2 regions of the Pseudomonas sp. GL-RE-29 genome follow, and region 1 is predicted to be linked to the other one. Evidence: riboswitches for the same ligand, from Rfam matches in the RefSeq annotation. Region 1 holds a riboswitch; the other holds the start of a gene.

What was found. Region 1 has a riboswitch for cobalamin ahead of cobO (cob(I)yrinic acid a,c-diamide adenosyltransferase). Riboswitches for the same ligand answer to the same signal wherever they lie in the genome.
Region 2: another riboswitch for cobalamin. It lies ahead of cobW (cobalamin biosynthesis protein CobW); the one in region 1 lies ahead of cobO (cob(I)yrinic acid a,c-diamide adenosyltransferase).

The regions. Positions count from the first base shown of each region.
Region 1 covers NZ_JAGYGD010000006.1:29,820-37,653, forward strand. Annotated here, with positions in the region: gene cbiB (adenosylcobinamide-phosphate synthase CbiB) at 1-781, opposite strand, end outside; gene bluB (5,6-dimethylbenzimidazole synthase) at 778-1,428, opposite strand; gene KGB21_RS07260 (cobyrinate a,c-diamide synthase) at 1,425-2,825, opposite strand; gene cobO (cob(I)yrinic acid a,c-diamide adenosyltransferase) at 2,822-3,433, opposite strand; cobalamin riboswitch at 3,514-3,744, opposite strand; gene KGB21_RS07270 (hypothetical protein) at 3,896-4,480, shown strand; gene KGB21_RS07275 (PQQ-dependent sugar dehydrogenase) at 4,548-5,861, shown strand; gene KGB21_RS07280 (class I SAM-dependent methyltransferase) at 5,984-6,646, opposite strand; gene KGB21_RS07285 (C40 family peptidase) at 6,665-7,201, opposite strand; gene KGB21_RS07290 (C40 family peptidase) at 7,367-7,834, opposite strand, start outside.
Region 2 covers NZ_JAGYGD010000005.1:85,144-92,977, forward strand. Annotated here, with positions in the region: gene cobN (cobaltochelatase subunit CobN) at 1-3,101, opposite strand, end outside; gene cobW (cobalamin biosynthesis protein CobW) at 3,105-4,172, opposite strand; cobalamin riboswitch at 4,271-4,483, opposite strand; cobalamin riboswitch at 4,715-4,940, shown strand; gene KGB21_RS06560 (CbtB domain-containing protein) at 5,062-5,256, shown strand; gene KGB21_RS06565 (CbtA family protein) at 5,268-5,972, shown strand; gene KGB21_RS06570 (cobalamin biosynthesis protein) at 5,969-6,382, shown strand; gene cobM (precorrin-4 C(11)-methyltransferase) at 6,466-7,212, shown strand; gene nfuA (Fe-S biogenesis protein NfuA) at 7,370-7,834, opposite strand, start outside.

The sequences.
Region 1 (7,834 bases):
CATGCAGTTCACCGTGATAAATCGCTGGCCCACCCAGCTCGACGCCCAGTGCACCGGCACCCGCCGCCATCACCGGGCCGGCGTTCGGGCTGTCCCAGGTCGGTCCCTGTGTACGCCAGCATTTGAGCGCCAAGCGGGTTTTGCCCAGCAGCGCGTAAGTCAACGCCACCAACCGCGCAGGAATGTAATTGAGCACGTCGTCGATCTTCGCGGCCGCCCAACCGAAACGCTCGAAGCGTTCGTTGCGATAACCCCACATCGCATCCAGCGTATTGCTCAATCGGTAGAGAACTACGCCCGGCGCACCGGCCACGGCAAACCAGAACAATGCGGCGAACACCGCGTCGCTACCGTTCTCCAGCACCGATTCGGTGGCGGCGCGGGCGACTTCGGTTTTGTCCAGCTCACTGGTTTTACGGCTGACCAGATAGCTCACGCGTTTGCGTGCTTCATCAAGATCATCGCTGCGCAGGGCTTTCGCCACCGGCTCGACGTGTTCACCGAGGCTGCGCATGCCGAGGGCGCAATACAGCGCGAGAATCTCGACGATCCAGCCAACATAAGGCGCCCAGGAAAACGCCGTGGCCAGTAAGGTCAGCGGCACCACCGCCATCACCCACGCGGTGACTCCGTGACTGCGCCAGCCGCGCCCCCCCCCGTTGAATCGTTGCTCGATGCGCTCGGCAAATCGGCCGAACGCCACCAGCGGATGCCAGCGCTTGGGTTCACCCAGCAGCGCATCCAGCGCCACGGCGGCGACACTCAACAACGCCACACTCATGGACGCACTCCCCAATAATTCTCATACAACAGTTCACCGAGCGGACGCGCCTGCGCCCAGCCTTCGAGGACCAGCATCGGTGCTGGATAAAATGCTTTCACCGGCCCTAGGCACAGAACGGCCAACGGTTTGGCGCCGGATGGCAGACCGAGCAAATCGGCCAGGGCTTGCGGTTCGAACAGCGAAACCCAACCCATTCCCAACCCTTCGGCCCGGGACGCCAGCCAGAGGTTCTGGATCGCGCAGGACAACGACGCCAAGTCCATCTCCGGCAAGGTGCGACGACCGAAAATATGCTGTTCGCGATCCTCCATCAGCGCCGCCACCAACACTTCGGCACAATCGTTAATGCCTTCGACCTTGAGCTGCATGAATTCGTCGGTGCGCTCGCCGAGGGCTTCGGCGGTGCGGATGCGCTCTTCTTCCACCAGAGCCTGGATCTTGCCGCGCAGGGTGCGGTCGCTGATGCGGATGAAACGCCAGGGCTGCATCAAGCCAACACTGGGTGCTTGATGCGCGGCTTCGAGCAGTCGGCGCAACAATTCAGGCTCGACCGTACCGCCGCTGAAGTGGCGCATGTCGCGACGTTCGCCGATGGCTCGGTAGACCGCTGCGCGCTCGGCTTCGGAAAATGCGTTGTCCGTCATGGCCTCTTCGCTGGCAAGCCAGCTCCCACAAGGGATTGCATTTCTTCAGGGATCACACCGCCCACTGTGGGAGCTGGCTTGCCAGCGATAGCGGTTTCAGGGTCTGGCGCAAACAACGCGGCAATCGCCGATGGATTGGACGGAAAATAAAAGTGCACGTAAGAAGCGGTCATCCGCCCCTCACGATAAACCGCCTCCGCCCCGCGCCCGCCATTAGGGCTCAAGCCCCGAGCAATCGGCTCAAGCTCAGTCGTGGTCAGCGAATGATGATAGGTGTGCCCACGCAACGAACCTTCCGGCAGCTCAACTGCTTGCAACGCCAATGCAGCCAGACGCTTTTGCATCACCGCATCACCCGCCAGCAAGCCGACCAATTCCGCGCGAGTACCTTCAACATCGGTCAACGAATCGAGCAGATAAAGCATGCCGCCGCACTCGGCCAACAACGGCTTGCCAGCCGCATGGTGCGCTCGGATCGCGTCGAGCATCGCGGTGTTTTGCGACAGCGCCACATGATGCAATTCCGGATATCCGCCCGGCAGATACAAGCTGTCCGCATCCGGCAACTCAGCATCACGGATCGGCGAGAAAAACGACAACTCGGCGCCCATCGCCCGCAGCAAGTCCAGGCTGGCGCCATAGGTAAAGGCAAACGCTTCGTCACGGGCCACGGCAATGCGCACACCGGCCAGCAACGGTTCGACGGCGATCACATCGGGCGCGGCGAATTCGACGGCGGGCGGCAGCGCAACCTCGCAACTGCTGGCCAACGCTTCGGCCGCCGCATCGAGACGCACATCAAGATCGTTCAACTCACTGGCCTGCACCAGACCGAGATGCCGACTCGGCAATTCGATCCCGGTTTCCCGGGACAACGCGCCGTACCAACGCAGGCCTTCGGTCAGGCTGCCTTCGAGAAGTTGGGCGTGACGCAGGGTGCCCACGCGATTGGCCAACACGCCAGCGAACGGCAAGTCCGGTTGATAACGCGCCAGCCCCAAGGCCAGTGCGCCAAAAGTCTGGGCCATCGCAGTGCCGTCGATCACACCCAGCACCGGTACGCCAAAGTGCCGCGCCAGGTCAGCGCTGGACGGCGTGCCGTCGAACAGCCCCATGACGCCTTCGATCAGAATCAGGTCGGCTTCAGCGGCGGCTTCCCATAACAGTCGACGACTTTCCTGCTCGCCCACCATCCACATGTCCAGTTGATACACCGGCGCACCGCTGGCGCGCTCGAGAATCATCGGGTCGAGAAAATCCGGGCCGCACTTGAACACGCGCACCTTGCGCCCCTGATTGCGATGCAACCGGGCCAGCGCGGCGGTGACGGTGGTCTTGCCCTGGCCGGACGCCGGCGCGGCAATCAGTACCGCCGGGCAATGACGAGGTTGATTCACAGCTCGACGCCTTTTTGCGCTTTGATACCGGCCTGGAAGGCATGCTTGATCATGCCCATCTCAGTGACGGTGTCGGCCAGCTCGATCATTTCCGGCTTGGCGCCACGACCGGTGACCACCACGTGCTGCATCGGCGGACGCGCCTGCAAATCGCTGAGTACCTGATCGAGATCGAGGTAGCCGTGCTTGAGGGCGATGTTCAATTCATCCAGCACCACCAGGCCAATGGATGGATCGCGCAGCAGTTGCTGCGAGACCGCCCATGCGGCTTCGGCGGCGGCGATATCACGCTGACGATCCTGGGTTTCCCAGGTGAAGCCCTCGCCCATCACATGAAAACGCACTTGCTCTGGAAAGCGTCGGAAGAACAACTCTTCGCCTGTGCTGTTACGGCCCTTGATGAACTGCACCACACCGCACTGCATGCCGTGGCCCATCGCGCGGGCGAGCATTCCGAACGCCGAGCTGCTCTTGCCTTTGCCGTTGCCGGTCAGCACCAGCAACAGGCCGCATTCGTTCGGGGAGTTGGCGATGCGTTCGTCGATCACGGCTTTTTTGCGCAGCATGCGCGCCAGGTGACGTTCGTCACGATCAGGGGTATCAGTCATGGGGAGCTCTCCGTTGAGGCTGGATAACGGCGGGCAGGCACAAGAATAGAAGGCAAGAAGCCTGGCATCGCCCACCGTGATGCCGCTTGGATGGATCAGGCCGGTCTCCGGGCTCATGAGCGGCGTTGGCCTGACTGCGCGCCTTCCCATGTCGTCGACACAGTGGCTCAAGGCGCAGCCTTTCACTCATTTACCGTTGCGGGGGCAGCGCCGGGATCGCGGAGTTTCATCGACTGAAACGCTCACTCACCGGCTTCCCTGTTTCACTCTGTCGACCCAAGCCACAGAGCACCTGAAACAAGCCGCGAAGGTTAGAGGGTTGGGGGTGGAGCGTCAATTGAAGACGGGGCGTGCGAGCGAATAACTGCCGTTGATCAACAAACTGACGCCAATCTTGTGCGACACTCACAGCAGTGATATCAAAGAGCCACAACCCCCAACATAATAACAAGAGTAAGCCCCATGCAAGGCATGATCATCAGCAATCCGAAGCTGGAATTCCTGCGCCCGGCGCTGGAACGCTGGTTTGACTGTATCGACCGCTACAACGCCGTGCGCGGCGACGGTGAAACACCTTACTGGCTGGATGAAAAAGCTAACCTCGGCCTGCTCTCCGCCGCCGCGTGGATGGCGGAGATGATCACCCTGCAACAATCGCCCACCCGCAAACAGACCGAGGAAGGCGATCGCAACGGCCGCGCCGATTTGTTCATCGCTACACCCGAAGCCAAGGCCTGGCTGCAGACCACGCAACGCTGGCCACGGGTCAACAGCCTGAACCTGACCGAGGCTTTACTCGATGTCACCAGCGACGCCAGGAAGATCAGCTACGCCAGCGACTTGAAACTCGGCTGCCTGTTTGTTGCTCCGCAAAAAGCCCAGCATGGCGCCACCCCGGAAGAACTGCAGGACATGGTCGACGACCTGCAAAAGGAACACACCTGCGCCGTGGCCTGGTATTTCCCCTACGCCTATCGCAAGTTGCGCAACGAAGGCGGCAACTATCACCCCGGTATTGCCGTGCTGTTCAAGGAAGCGCGCGGCTGACGGTTGAACCATCGCGCATTCTCACTTCTCTATTGATCAGGTCACTGCATTCATAGGGAAGGTCAGCATGCGCAAGCCCCAGCTCGTTCTCGTTATCGCGCTCGCCGGAGGGCTCGCCGCTTGCGGTGAAACCTCCAGCCTGCAAGTCTCTGACGGCACCGGGCCGTCACCCAAATTGCCAGAGCCCAACAAGACGCTGATGCCGACAGTAAACATCGCCCCGGCGATCGGCTGGCCGGACGGCGCCAAACCCGTTGCCGCCAGCGGCACGCAAGTGGCGGCGTTTGCCGAAGGCCTTGATCACCCGCGCTGGCTATACGTTCTGCCCAACGGCGACGTGCTGGTCGCCGAAACCAACGCCCCGCCCAAGCCCGATGACGGCAAAGGCATCAAGGGCTGGGTCATGAAGAAAGTCATGGGGCGCGCTGGTGCGGGCGTACCAAGCCCGAATCGCATCACGCTGCTACGAGACAAGGACCACGACGGCATCGCAGAAACCCGCACGGTGTTCCTGGAAAACCTCAACTCGCCTTTCGGCATGACCCTCGTGGGCAATGACCTGTACGTTGCCGATACCGACCGCTTGTTGCGCTTCCACTATGAAGACGGCGCCACCGCGATCAAGTCGCAGCCGATCAAAGTGGTCGACTTGCCGGGCGGTACGCTGAATCACCACTGGACCAAAAACGTCATCGCCAGCAAGGACGGAAGCAAGCTCTACGTCACGGTAGGCTCCAACAGTAACGTCGGCGAAAACGGCATGGACCAGGAAGAAGGTCGCGCGGCGATCTGGGAAGTGGACCGCGCCACTGGTAACCACCGGATCTTTGCGTCGGGAATTCGCAACCCCAACGGTCTGGCTTGGGAACCGTCCAGCGGCGCGTTGTGGACAGCCGTGAATGAGCGGGACGAAATCGGCAGTGACCTGGTGCCGGACTACATCACCTCAGTGAAGGACGGTGGATTTTACGGTTGGCCCTACAGTTACTATGGTCAGCACATCGACGTTCGTGTCGAGCCGCAACACCCGGAGATGGTCGCCAAGGCGATCGCCCCGGACTACGCCGTCGGCCCTCACACCGCGTCATTGGGGCTGACGTTTGCCGAGGGCAACAAATTGCCGGCGCAGTTCAAGGAAGGCGCCTTCATCGGCCAGCACGGATCCTGGAATCGCAAACCGCACAGCGGCTACAAAGTGATTTTCGTACCGTTCAGCGCGGGCAAACCGAGCGGGCAGCCGGTAGACGTGCTAACTGGTTTCCTCAATGACGAAGAAAAAGCCATGGGTCGGCCGGTAGGTGTGGTGATTGATCAGCAGGGGGATTTGCTGGTGGCGGATGATGTGGGGAACAAGGTGTGGCGGGTGTCGGCGGTTAAATAACGAAATTGACCTCACACGAACCTGTGGGAGCGGGCTTGCCCGCGATGACGTCGGCACGCTCAATAGAGATGCTGGCTTATGAAACGCTATCGCGGGCAAGCCCGCTCCCACAAAAAACATAGTTAGCGCTTGCGACAGAGCGTCAACCCATCCCCCAACGGCAACAGCGACAAATCCACCCGCGCGTCCGTCTTCAATGCACGATTGAGCACATGGATTGCGCGGGTATCTGCGCTTTCGGGATACTCTTCAAGCACCCGGCCACTCCACAGCGTGTTATCGAACACTGCTAACCCACCGACGCGCAGCAACCGCAGCGCATGTTCAAGGTAGGTCGGGTAATTGGCTTTGTCGGCGTCTATGAATACCAGGTCGAATTGCCCACCCTGCCCTTGCCGCTCAATCTCGCCGAGGGTTTCCAGCGCAGGCGCCAGACGCAGATCGATTCGCCCGGCCAGACCCGCTTCCTGCCAGTAACGGAGCGCAGTAGCGTTGTAGTCACCGGGGATGTCACAGCAGATCAACGAACCGTCTTCGGGTAATGCCTCCGCCATGCACAAGGCGCTGTAACCGGTGAAGGTGCCGACTTCCAGCACACGTCTGGCGCCGATGAGCTTTACCAGCAATGCGAGAAACTGACCCTGCTCCGGTGCCACCTGCCAGCGCGCCATCGGCAGCGCCTGGGTTTCGTCGCGCAAGCGCTTGAGCAGCGGCGTTTCGCGCAGGGACACATCAAGCAGGTATTGATAGAGCGAATCGTCGAGATTAAGCGTGCGCGCGGTCATGACGACAACCTCTGGAATTTACGGGTTGCGCGCCAGGTGCTCCGGTTGCAGGACACGCTTGGCGCTCAGATAGGCTTTCTGCCAATACGCCTTGGACAAGCTGTCGAGCTTGACCGTGCCGCCAGTGGCCGGTGCATGGACGAAGCGACCTTCACCGACATAGATGCCAGCATGACTGACTTGGGAGCCGCCATTGGTGGCGAAGAAGATCAGGTCACCGGTCTGCAGACCTTCCTTACCGACGCTGGCCGCCTGCATGGAGATCATTTCACGCGTGGTCCGCGGCAAGGAAATACCAGCCACATCACGGTAGACGTAGCCGATCAAACCACTGCAATCAAATCCGGAATCCGGTGTATTGCCGCCCCAGCGATAAGGCGTACCCACCAGGCCCAACGCGCGAAACAGCACGTCTTCGGCTTCAGGCGAAAAGGCTTGGGAGGGACCGAACACGATAGGCGCGCGAACCACCGGCGCAGGCGGCGGTGTGCGACTGGCGCAAGCGCTGAGCAGCGCTGCGAAGAGCATGATTGTGAGGCGGGCCGACATCGTCATAAGCAGAACATCCTGATCTGGCTGCGACTTTTTCTGCTGAAAGCGCAGAAAAGAAAACCGCCTGCGCGTGACGCAGGCGGTTTGCCATCATTAATAGATCAAGATTCTAGCTGCTACGTGGCAAACTTCAAGTAAGACTTTAAGTTCACCTTACAAATTGTCCGCTTACTTGCGAGCAGTAACGATTGGTGATGCACCAGGTGCCATCGCGAGGGCGCGCTTGGCTTCGATGAAGGTCTTGCTCCAGTAGCTGTCGCCCAGGCTATCGATTCGCACACCACCGCTGCGGCGGCTGCTGGAATGGATGAACTGGTTGTCGCCCAGGTAGATCCCGGCGTGACTGACACGACCGCGACGACCATTGGTAGCGAAGAACAGCAAATCGCCCGGCTCCAGCTTGCTGCGAGAGACGAGAGGAGCGTCGACGTTGATCATTTCGCGAGTGGAGCGAGGCAGGTTCATCCCGGCTTCTTCACGGAACAGATAGCCAATGAAACCACTGCAATCGAAGCCGGCTTCAGAGGTACCGCCAAAACGGTAACGGGTACCGATCAGGGACATGCCGCGTTCGAGGATGCTGTCAGCCAGAACTGGAAGTTTGTACGACTTGCCATCGGCGAAAGCTGCGAGTTC
Region 2 (7,834 bases), on a different contig from region 1:
GCGGCTTCTTCATCCAGTCCCGATTGCAGCAGCGCTTCACGCTCGGCGCGCACCTTGGCTGCCAGCGGGTTCAGATCGTCCGGCTCGTCCAGCGCGGCGACCGCTTGCACGGCGGCGTCGAACAGGCGGATCAGGTTGGCAAAGGCGTCACGGAAGAAACCGGAGACACGCAACGTTACGTCTACTCGCGGACGATCAAGCAAACTCAGCGGCAGGATTTCAAAGTCATCGACGCGCTGACTGCCCGTGGCCCAGACTGGTCGCACGCCCATCAGCGCCATGGCCTGGGCAATGTCATCGCCGCCGGTGCGCATGGTCGCCGTGCCCCAGACTGACAGGCCGAGTTGGCGCAAATGATCGCCATGGTCTTGCAGGTGACGTTCGAGAATCAGGTTGGCCGACTGAAAACCGATGCGCCACGCGGTGGTGGTCGGCAGGTTGCGCACGTCCACCGAATAGAAATTGCGGCCGGTGGGCAGTACGTCCAGACGACCGCGGCTCGGTGCACCACTGGGGCCGGCCGGGACGAAACGGCCGCTGAGGGCGTCGAGCAGGCCGCGCATTTCTGCGGGGCCGCAGGCGTCCAGTCGCGGTGCAACTACTTCGCGCAAGTTGTCGAGGATGGCGTTCACTTCAGACCAACTCGCCTCCTGTGGGAGCGGGCTTGCCCGCGATGGTGTGTCAGCTACATTGATGTCGACTGACACACCATCGCGAGCAGGCTCGCTCCTACAGGAGATCAGTTGTGCGGCGAACAGTTCGAGGCGTTCGCGGGTATCGCCGGTGGTGCGCCAAGGGTCATCGCTGATCGACAACAAGGCATCCGGACGCGGTCCGCTCCACGGCTCGGCCAGCGCACAATCCAGCGGATCGAAAGCCAACTGAAACGCCTTGGCCAGCGCCCGCAGCAGACTCGATTGCGCCCCCCGGCCGTCGCCCCGGGGAATGCGCAGCAGCGCGAGCAAGGTGTCGATGCGCAAACGCCCCACCGGTGACTCGCCAAACACGTGCAGGCCATCGCGAATCTGCGACTCTTTCAAGTCACACAGGTACGTGTCCAGGCGCGGCAGCCAGATCGCCGCATCGGCATCGCTGTCGAGTTTTTCGTCCAGTTGCAATTCGCGGTCGATGTGCGTGTCGCGCACCAGTTGCAGGATGTCGCGCTGCAATTCCCGGGCACGTCGTGGGTCGAGCAATTGCGCTTCGTAATATTCGTCGGCCAGCAACTCAAGGTTGCGCAGCGGGCCGTAAGTTTCGGCGCGGGTCAGCGGCGGCATCAGGTGATCGATGATCACCGCTTGGGTGCGACGCTTGGCCTGGGCGCCCTCGCCCGGGTCGTTGACGATGAACGGATAGATATTCGGCAGCGGCCCGAGCAGCGCGTCCGGCCAGCAATTTTCGGAGAGCCCGACACCCTTGCCCGGCAGCCATTCGAGGTTGCCATGCTTGCCCACGTGGATCACGCCGTGGGCGCCGTAGGTGTTGCGCAACCAGAAATAGAACGCCAGATAGCCGTGGGGCGGAACCAGGTCCGGGTCGTGGTACACCGCGCTCGGGTCCACCTGATAGCCCCGCGCCGGCTGGATGCCGACGAAGGTCAGGCCGAAACGCAGGCCGGCAATCATCATCCGCCCGCCTCGGCACATGGGATCGCTGTCGGGCGCACCCCAGCGTTCCAGCACCGCTTGGCGGTTGGCTTCGGGTAGCGCGTTGAACATCAGCAGATAGTCGTCCATCGCCAGGCTTTGCTGGCACGGACGTTGGTCGATGGTGTCGAGGTCGTTGCTGACGCCGCCGAGCAATTGCTGGATCAACGCGGTGCCGCTTTCCGGCAGATCAGCTGGCAGCGGATAGCCTTCTTTGTACAGCGCACGCAGGATGTTCAGCGCGGCGGCCGGGGTGTCGAGACCGACGCCATTGCCAATGCGACCATCGCGGGTCGGGTAGTTGGCGAGGATCAGCGCGACGCGCTTTTGCGCATTCGGCAACCGCGCCAGATCGATCCAGCGCCGCGCCAGTTCGGCGACGAAATCCATGCGTTCCGGTTGCGGCCGGTAGCACACCACGTCGGACTGACTGCGCTCACTGCGCCAAGCCAGGTCCTTGAAACTGATCGGGCGGCTGATGATCCGCCCATCCAGTTCCGGCAACGCAATGTGCATCGCCAGATCACGCGGGCCGAGGCCCTGTTCGCTGGCACGCCAACCGGGTTCGTTGTCCTGGGCGCAAATCGCCTGGATCACCGGGATATTGCGCCGAAACGGTCGCAGATGCGGCGCCTCGGGGCTGGATTGGGCGAAACCGGTGGTGTTCAAGATCACCGAAGCTGATGTTTCATCCAGCCAATCCTCGACCACCGAAAGGCAGCCCGGCTCTTTCAAACTGGCCACGGCTATCGGCAGCGGGTTGAGGCCCGCCGCTAGCAGACGCTGGCAAAAAACATCGATGAATGCGGTGTTCGCCGCCTGTAAATGCGAACGGTAAAACAGCACCGCCGCCACTGGTTGACCGGCCTGCCATTCGGCTTGCCAATCACTCAGTTGTGCGGGGCTTTTTTGCGGGTGGTAAATCGCCGTGCGCGGCAGGGTTTGCGGCTCGGACCAGGCGTAGTCACGAGCCAACCAGCGATTGGCCAGGCAGCGAAAAAAATCGAGGGCATTGCCCATGCCACCCTGGCGCAGAAACTGCCAGAGCCGGTCGCGATCTTCGGCGACCACGGTACTGAGATCGCTGAGTTCCGGGTCCGGGCGATCATCACCCGGCACCAGAATCAGCTGCACACCGCGCTGCGACAACTCCACCAGCCGCTCGACGCCGTAACGCCAATAGGCAATGCCGCCGTGCAGCGAAATGAGGATGACCTTGGCGTGGCGCAGCACTTCGTCGACGTACAAATCGACCGACGCATGATTCTGCACCTGCATCGGGTTGGCCAGGCGCACGCTCGGGTAATCCTCGGGCAACTGCTGCGCCGCTTCGGCGAGCAGCGCCAGGCTGGAGTCGCCGCTGCACAGGATCACCAGCTCGGCGGGGGTTTGTCCAAGGTCGGCAATGTTGTCATCCGACACGAAACCGCCGGGCTGGGTCCTGAGCAGGTGCATGGCTTACACGCTGAGCGCGGCGCGCAATTGCGCTTCGAGCAACGCGGCATCCAGTGCCTGGCCGATCAACACCAGACGTGTGGTGCGTGCTTCTTCAGCGCCCCATTGACGATCAAAGTGTTTGTCGAAACGCGTGCCCACACCCTGGATCAGCAGGCGCATCGGCTTGTTCGGAATGGCGGCGAAGCCTTTGACGCGCAGGATGCCGTGCTGGACCACCAGTTGGGTCAGCGCGTCCATCAGCAGGCTTTCGTCGCAGGCCGGCAATTCGATGGAGATGGAGTCGAAGGCGTCGTGATCGTGGTCGTCATGATCGTCATCGTCGTGGTGGTGATCGTGGTGGCTGTGACGGCTGTCGATGTGTTCTTCGGAGCCGGCACCGAGACCGATCAGCACGTCCAGTGGCAGTCGACCGCTGCTGGCTTCGATGACTTTCACCGCTGGCGGCAGTTCTTCGGCGACTTCCAGACGTACGCGGGCGAGGTCTTCCGGGCTGATCAGGTCGGCCTTGTTGAGGATCACCAGGTCGGCGCTGGACAGTTGGTCGGCGAACAGTTCGTGCAGTGGCGATTCGTGGTCCAGGTTCGGGTCGAGTTTGCGCTGGGCGTCGACCTGATCCGGGAATGCGGCGAAGGTGCCGGCCGCGACAGCCGGGCTGTCGACCACGGTGATCACTGCGTCAACGGTGCAGGCGCTGCGGATTTCTGGCCACTGGAAGGCTTGGACCAGTGGTTTTGGCAGGGCCAGACCGGACGTTTCGATCAGGATGTGGTCAAGGTCGCCGCGACGGGCCACCAGTTCGCGCATCACCGGGAAGAACTCTTCCTGAACGGTGCAGCACAGGCAGCCGTTGGCCAGTTCGTACACACGGCCGTTGGCTTCTTCTTCGGTGCAACCGATCGAGCACTGCTTGAGGATTTCGCCGTCGATGCCCAGCTCGCCGAACTCGTTGACGATCACCGCGATGCGACGGCCCTGGGCGTTGTCGAGCATGTGCCGCAGCAAGGTGGTTTTGCCCGAGCCGAGGAAGCCGGTAACGATGGTGACGGGGAGTTTGGCCAGTGTTTTCATCGGATGCCCTTTGGCAAGGTGGCGGGCATACGGGACGAGAACCGGCCACGCACAAGCGCGCCAGGAGCGTTCGCCACCGGATCACCCCGCCCGGTTGTAGTGAGAATCTGTATCGAGGCAGGTCTCCTGGCTGACGGTGTGCCAGTCGCTCGACTGGCGTTTGCTGCGCCTTCCCGCGGGCTCAAGGGTTGAGCGTGCAGTGGCGTGGCAGCGAACATCACCGTTCACAGTTGCGGGGGCAGCCGCGGCATTGACCGCGTTCCCTTCTTAGCTTCGACAAACGCCGAAGAACCTCGAAAGCGCAAGGCTACGCATCGTATTGGGGCGGGTCAATGTTCATGGGAAGAATGCGATCACCTGTGGCGAGGGAGCTTGCTCCCGCTCGGCGGCGAAGCCGTCGTAATACCTGCTGACGAGGTATTCCAGAAAGAATGCCGGGGGTCGCTTCGCAACCCAGCGGGAGCAAGCTCCCTCGCCACAGGGGGTGTGGTACCTCAAACGAGAACCCTTGCCAATTGACGCCCGGCCCTCGCCCATGCTCTCCTACGCACCTTGTTACGGGTGCCCTTCACAGGGTGAAACGGGAAACCGGTGAATCATGTGCTTTACTCAAAGCCATGTCAGTCCGGTGCTGCCCCCGCAACGGTAAGCGAGCGAAGCGTCAGATCCACTGTGCCATTGCTGCATGGGAAGGTGATGCTTGCAGGTCAAGGCTAACGCCTGCGCCCCTCGTGAGCCCGGAGACCGGCCCGCAACACAAAGTGACCAACACGGTCTCTGAATCAACAAACCCGCGGTGGGCGGGCGCTGTTCGAACCTCTGCGCGCGCGGTCGTGCGGGGTTCTGCTTGCGCTCTTGTTCCCCCGCTGACAGCACAAAGGGAAGCGCCATGTCGATCATCAGCAGCACCGGCCACAGCACCACCGCCAGCACTACCACTACCCTGACTCAACGCCTGACCGCCGCCGTTTGCGCGTCGATCCTCGGCGCGTGCCTGGTGTATTTCGCCGGTTTCTCGCACATCGAAGCAGTCCACAACGCTGCTCACGATACGCGCCACAGTGCCGCGTTCCCGTGCCATTGAGACCTGCCGACATGATCAAGCGTATTGCGCAAACCGCAGGTTTCTCGGGCTTGCTGGCCGCCCTGCTGCTCACCCTGCTGCAAAGTTTCTGGGTGTCTCCGCTGATTTCGCAGGCCGAAACCTACGAAAAATCCGAACCCGCCGCCGTTGAAGTCCACGAACACGCCGCTGGCGTCGCTGCCCACACCCACGATGCCGAAGCCTGGGCGCCGGAAGACGGCTGGCAGCGCGTGCTGTCGACCACCGGCGGCAACCTGGTGGTGGCTGTCGGTTTCGCCCTGATGCTCGCCGGCCTCTACACGTTGCGCGCTCCGACCAAAACCTCTCAGGGTCTGCTCTGGGGCCTGGCCGGTTACGCCACCTTCGTGTTGGCACCGACACTTGGTCTGCCGCCTGAGCTGCCGGGCACCGCGGCTGCCGATCTGGCACAGCGGCAAATCTGGTGGATCGGCACGGCGGCCTCCACGGCGGTCGGCATTGCGTTGATCGTATTCAGCCGTCACTGGCTGATGAAGATCCTCGGCGTGGCCATCCTCGCCGTTCCCCATGTGATTGGCGCACCGCAACCGGAAGTGCACTCGATGCTCGCCCCGCAAGCCCTGGAAACTCAATTCAAAATCGCTTCGCAGTTGACCAACGTGGCGTTCTGGCTGGCCCTGGGCCTGGTCAGCGCCTGGTTGTTCCGCCGCAAAAGCGATGGTCAATACCACGCATGACAACTGTCAGCACAGCGCCGACCCTGGTGCTCGGCCTGGGTTGCCAACGGGGCTGTCCCGTCAGCACGCTGCGGGCGTTGCTCGATCAGGCGCTGCAAGCCCACCAGATCGAAATTCACCAGGTCAAAGCGCTGGCGAGTATCGATTTAAAGCGTAACGAACCCGCCCTGATCGAACTGGCCGAGCAGCTTGGATTGCAGGTGATGTATTTCAGCAGTGAGCAACTGGCCGGTTACCAAACCCAACTCAGCCATCATTCGGACATCGCGTTCGAACGCACCGGATGCTACGGCGTGGCGGAAAGTGCCGCTCTGGCCCTGGCCGAACAACTGGCCAACGCCCCGGCCAAACTGCTCATCCCGCGACAAAAATACGCGCAGGCCACCCTCGCATTGGCAGGCGCCGCGTAAAATCCCCGATAATCCCCGCACTCGATCATGAGCAACCTTCATCTGAAGCCTTGCCCAGACCCTTTTTCCCACAGGAACCGACGATGACCGTCTACTTCATTGGCGCAGGTCCCGGCGACCCGGAACTGATCACCGTCAAAGGCCAACGGCTGATTCGCAGCTGCCCGGTGATCATCTATGCCGGCTCGCTGGTGCCCGCCGCCGTGCTCGAAGGCCATCGCGCCGAACAGGTGATCAACAGCGCTGAACTGCACCTTGAACAGATCATCGAACTGATCAAGACCGCCCACGGCAACGGCCAGGACGTGGCGCGAGTACATTCCGGCGATCCGAGCCTGTATGGCGCCATCGGCGAGCAGATTCGCTACCTGCGCGAACTCGGTATTGCGTTTGAAATCATTCCCGGTGTGACCGCGACGGCGGCCTGCGCGGCGCTGTTGGGCGCGGAGCTGACGTTGCCGGACGTGTCGCAGAGCGTGATCCTGACCCGCTACGCCGACAAAACCGCGATGCCGGCAGGCGAAGAGCTAGGCAGCCTGGCGCAGCACGGGGCGACCATGGCGATTCATTTGGGGGTCAATCATCTGGAGAAAATCCTCGCCGAATTGCGGCCGCATTACGGCGCGGATTGCCCGATTGCGGTGATTCATCGGGCGACATGGCCGGATCAGGATTGGGTGGTGGGGACACTTGAGGACATTGCCGAGAAGGTTGCAGCCAAGGGGTTTCGGCGTACGGCGTTGATTCTGGTGGGTCGGGTGTTGGGCAGTGATCAGTTCAGTGAGTCATCGCTGTATCGTGCGGGGCATGCGCATCTTTATCGGCCATAGTCAGCCCTGTAGGAGCTGCCGAAGGCTGCGATCTTTTGATCTTAAAGAATCAAGATCAAAAGATCGCAGCCTTCGGCAGCTCCTACAAGGGCTAAGCGATCTCCCATAAAAAAACGGCACTCACGGGTGCCGTTTTTTTATGTTCGCAGCGAACGCCTTAGTAGTAAGCGTTTTCTTTCTGCGTGTGGTCGGTCACGTCACGTACACCCTTCAATTCGGGAATACGCTCGAGCAAGGTGCGCTCGATGCCTTCCTTCAGGGTAACGTCTGCCTGGCCGCAGCCCTGGCAACCGCCGCCGAACTGCAGAACGGCAATGCCGTCTTCGACCACATCGATCAGGCTGACCTGACCGCCGTGGCTGGCCAGCCCCGGATTGATCTCGGTTTGCAGGTAGTAGTTGATGCGCTCGTTGACCGGGCTGTCGGCGTTGACCATCGGCACTTTTGCGTTTGGCGCCTTGATGGTCAGCTGGCCGCCCATGCGGTCGGTGGCGTAGTCGACGACCGCGTCATCCAGGAAAGCTTCGCTGAAATGGTCGATGTACGCGGTGAAGCTTTTAAGCCCCAGCGCGGTGTCTTCAGGTTTCTCTTCGCCCGGCTTGCAATAGGCAATGCAGGTTTC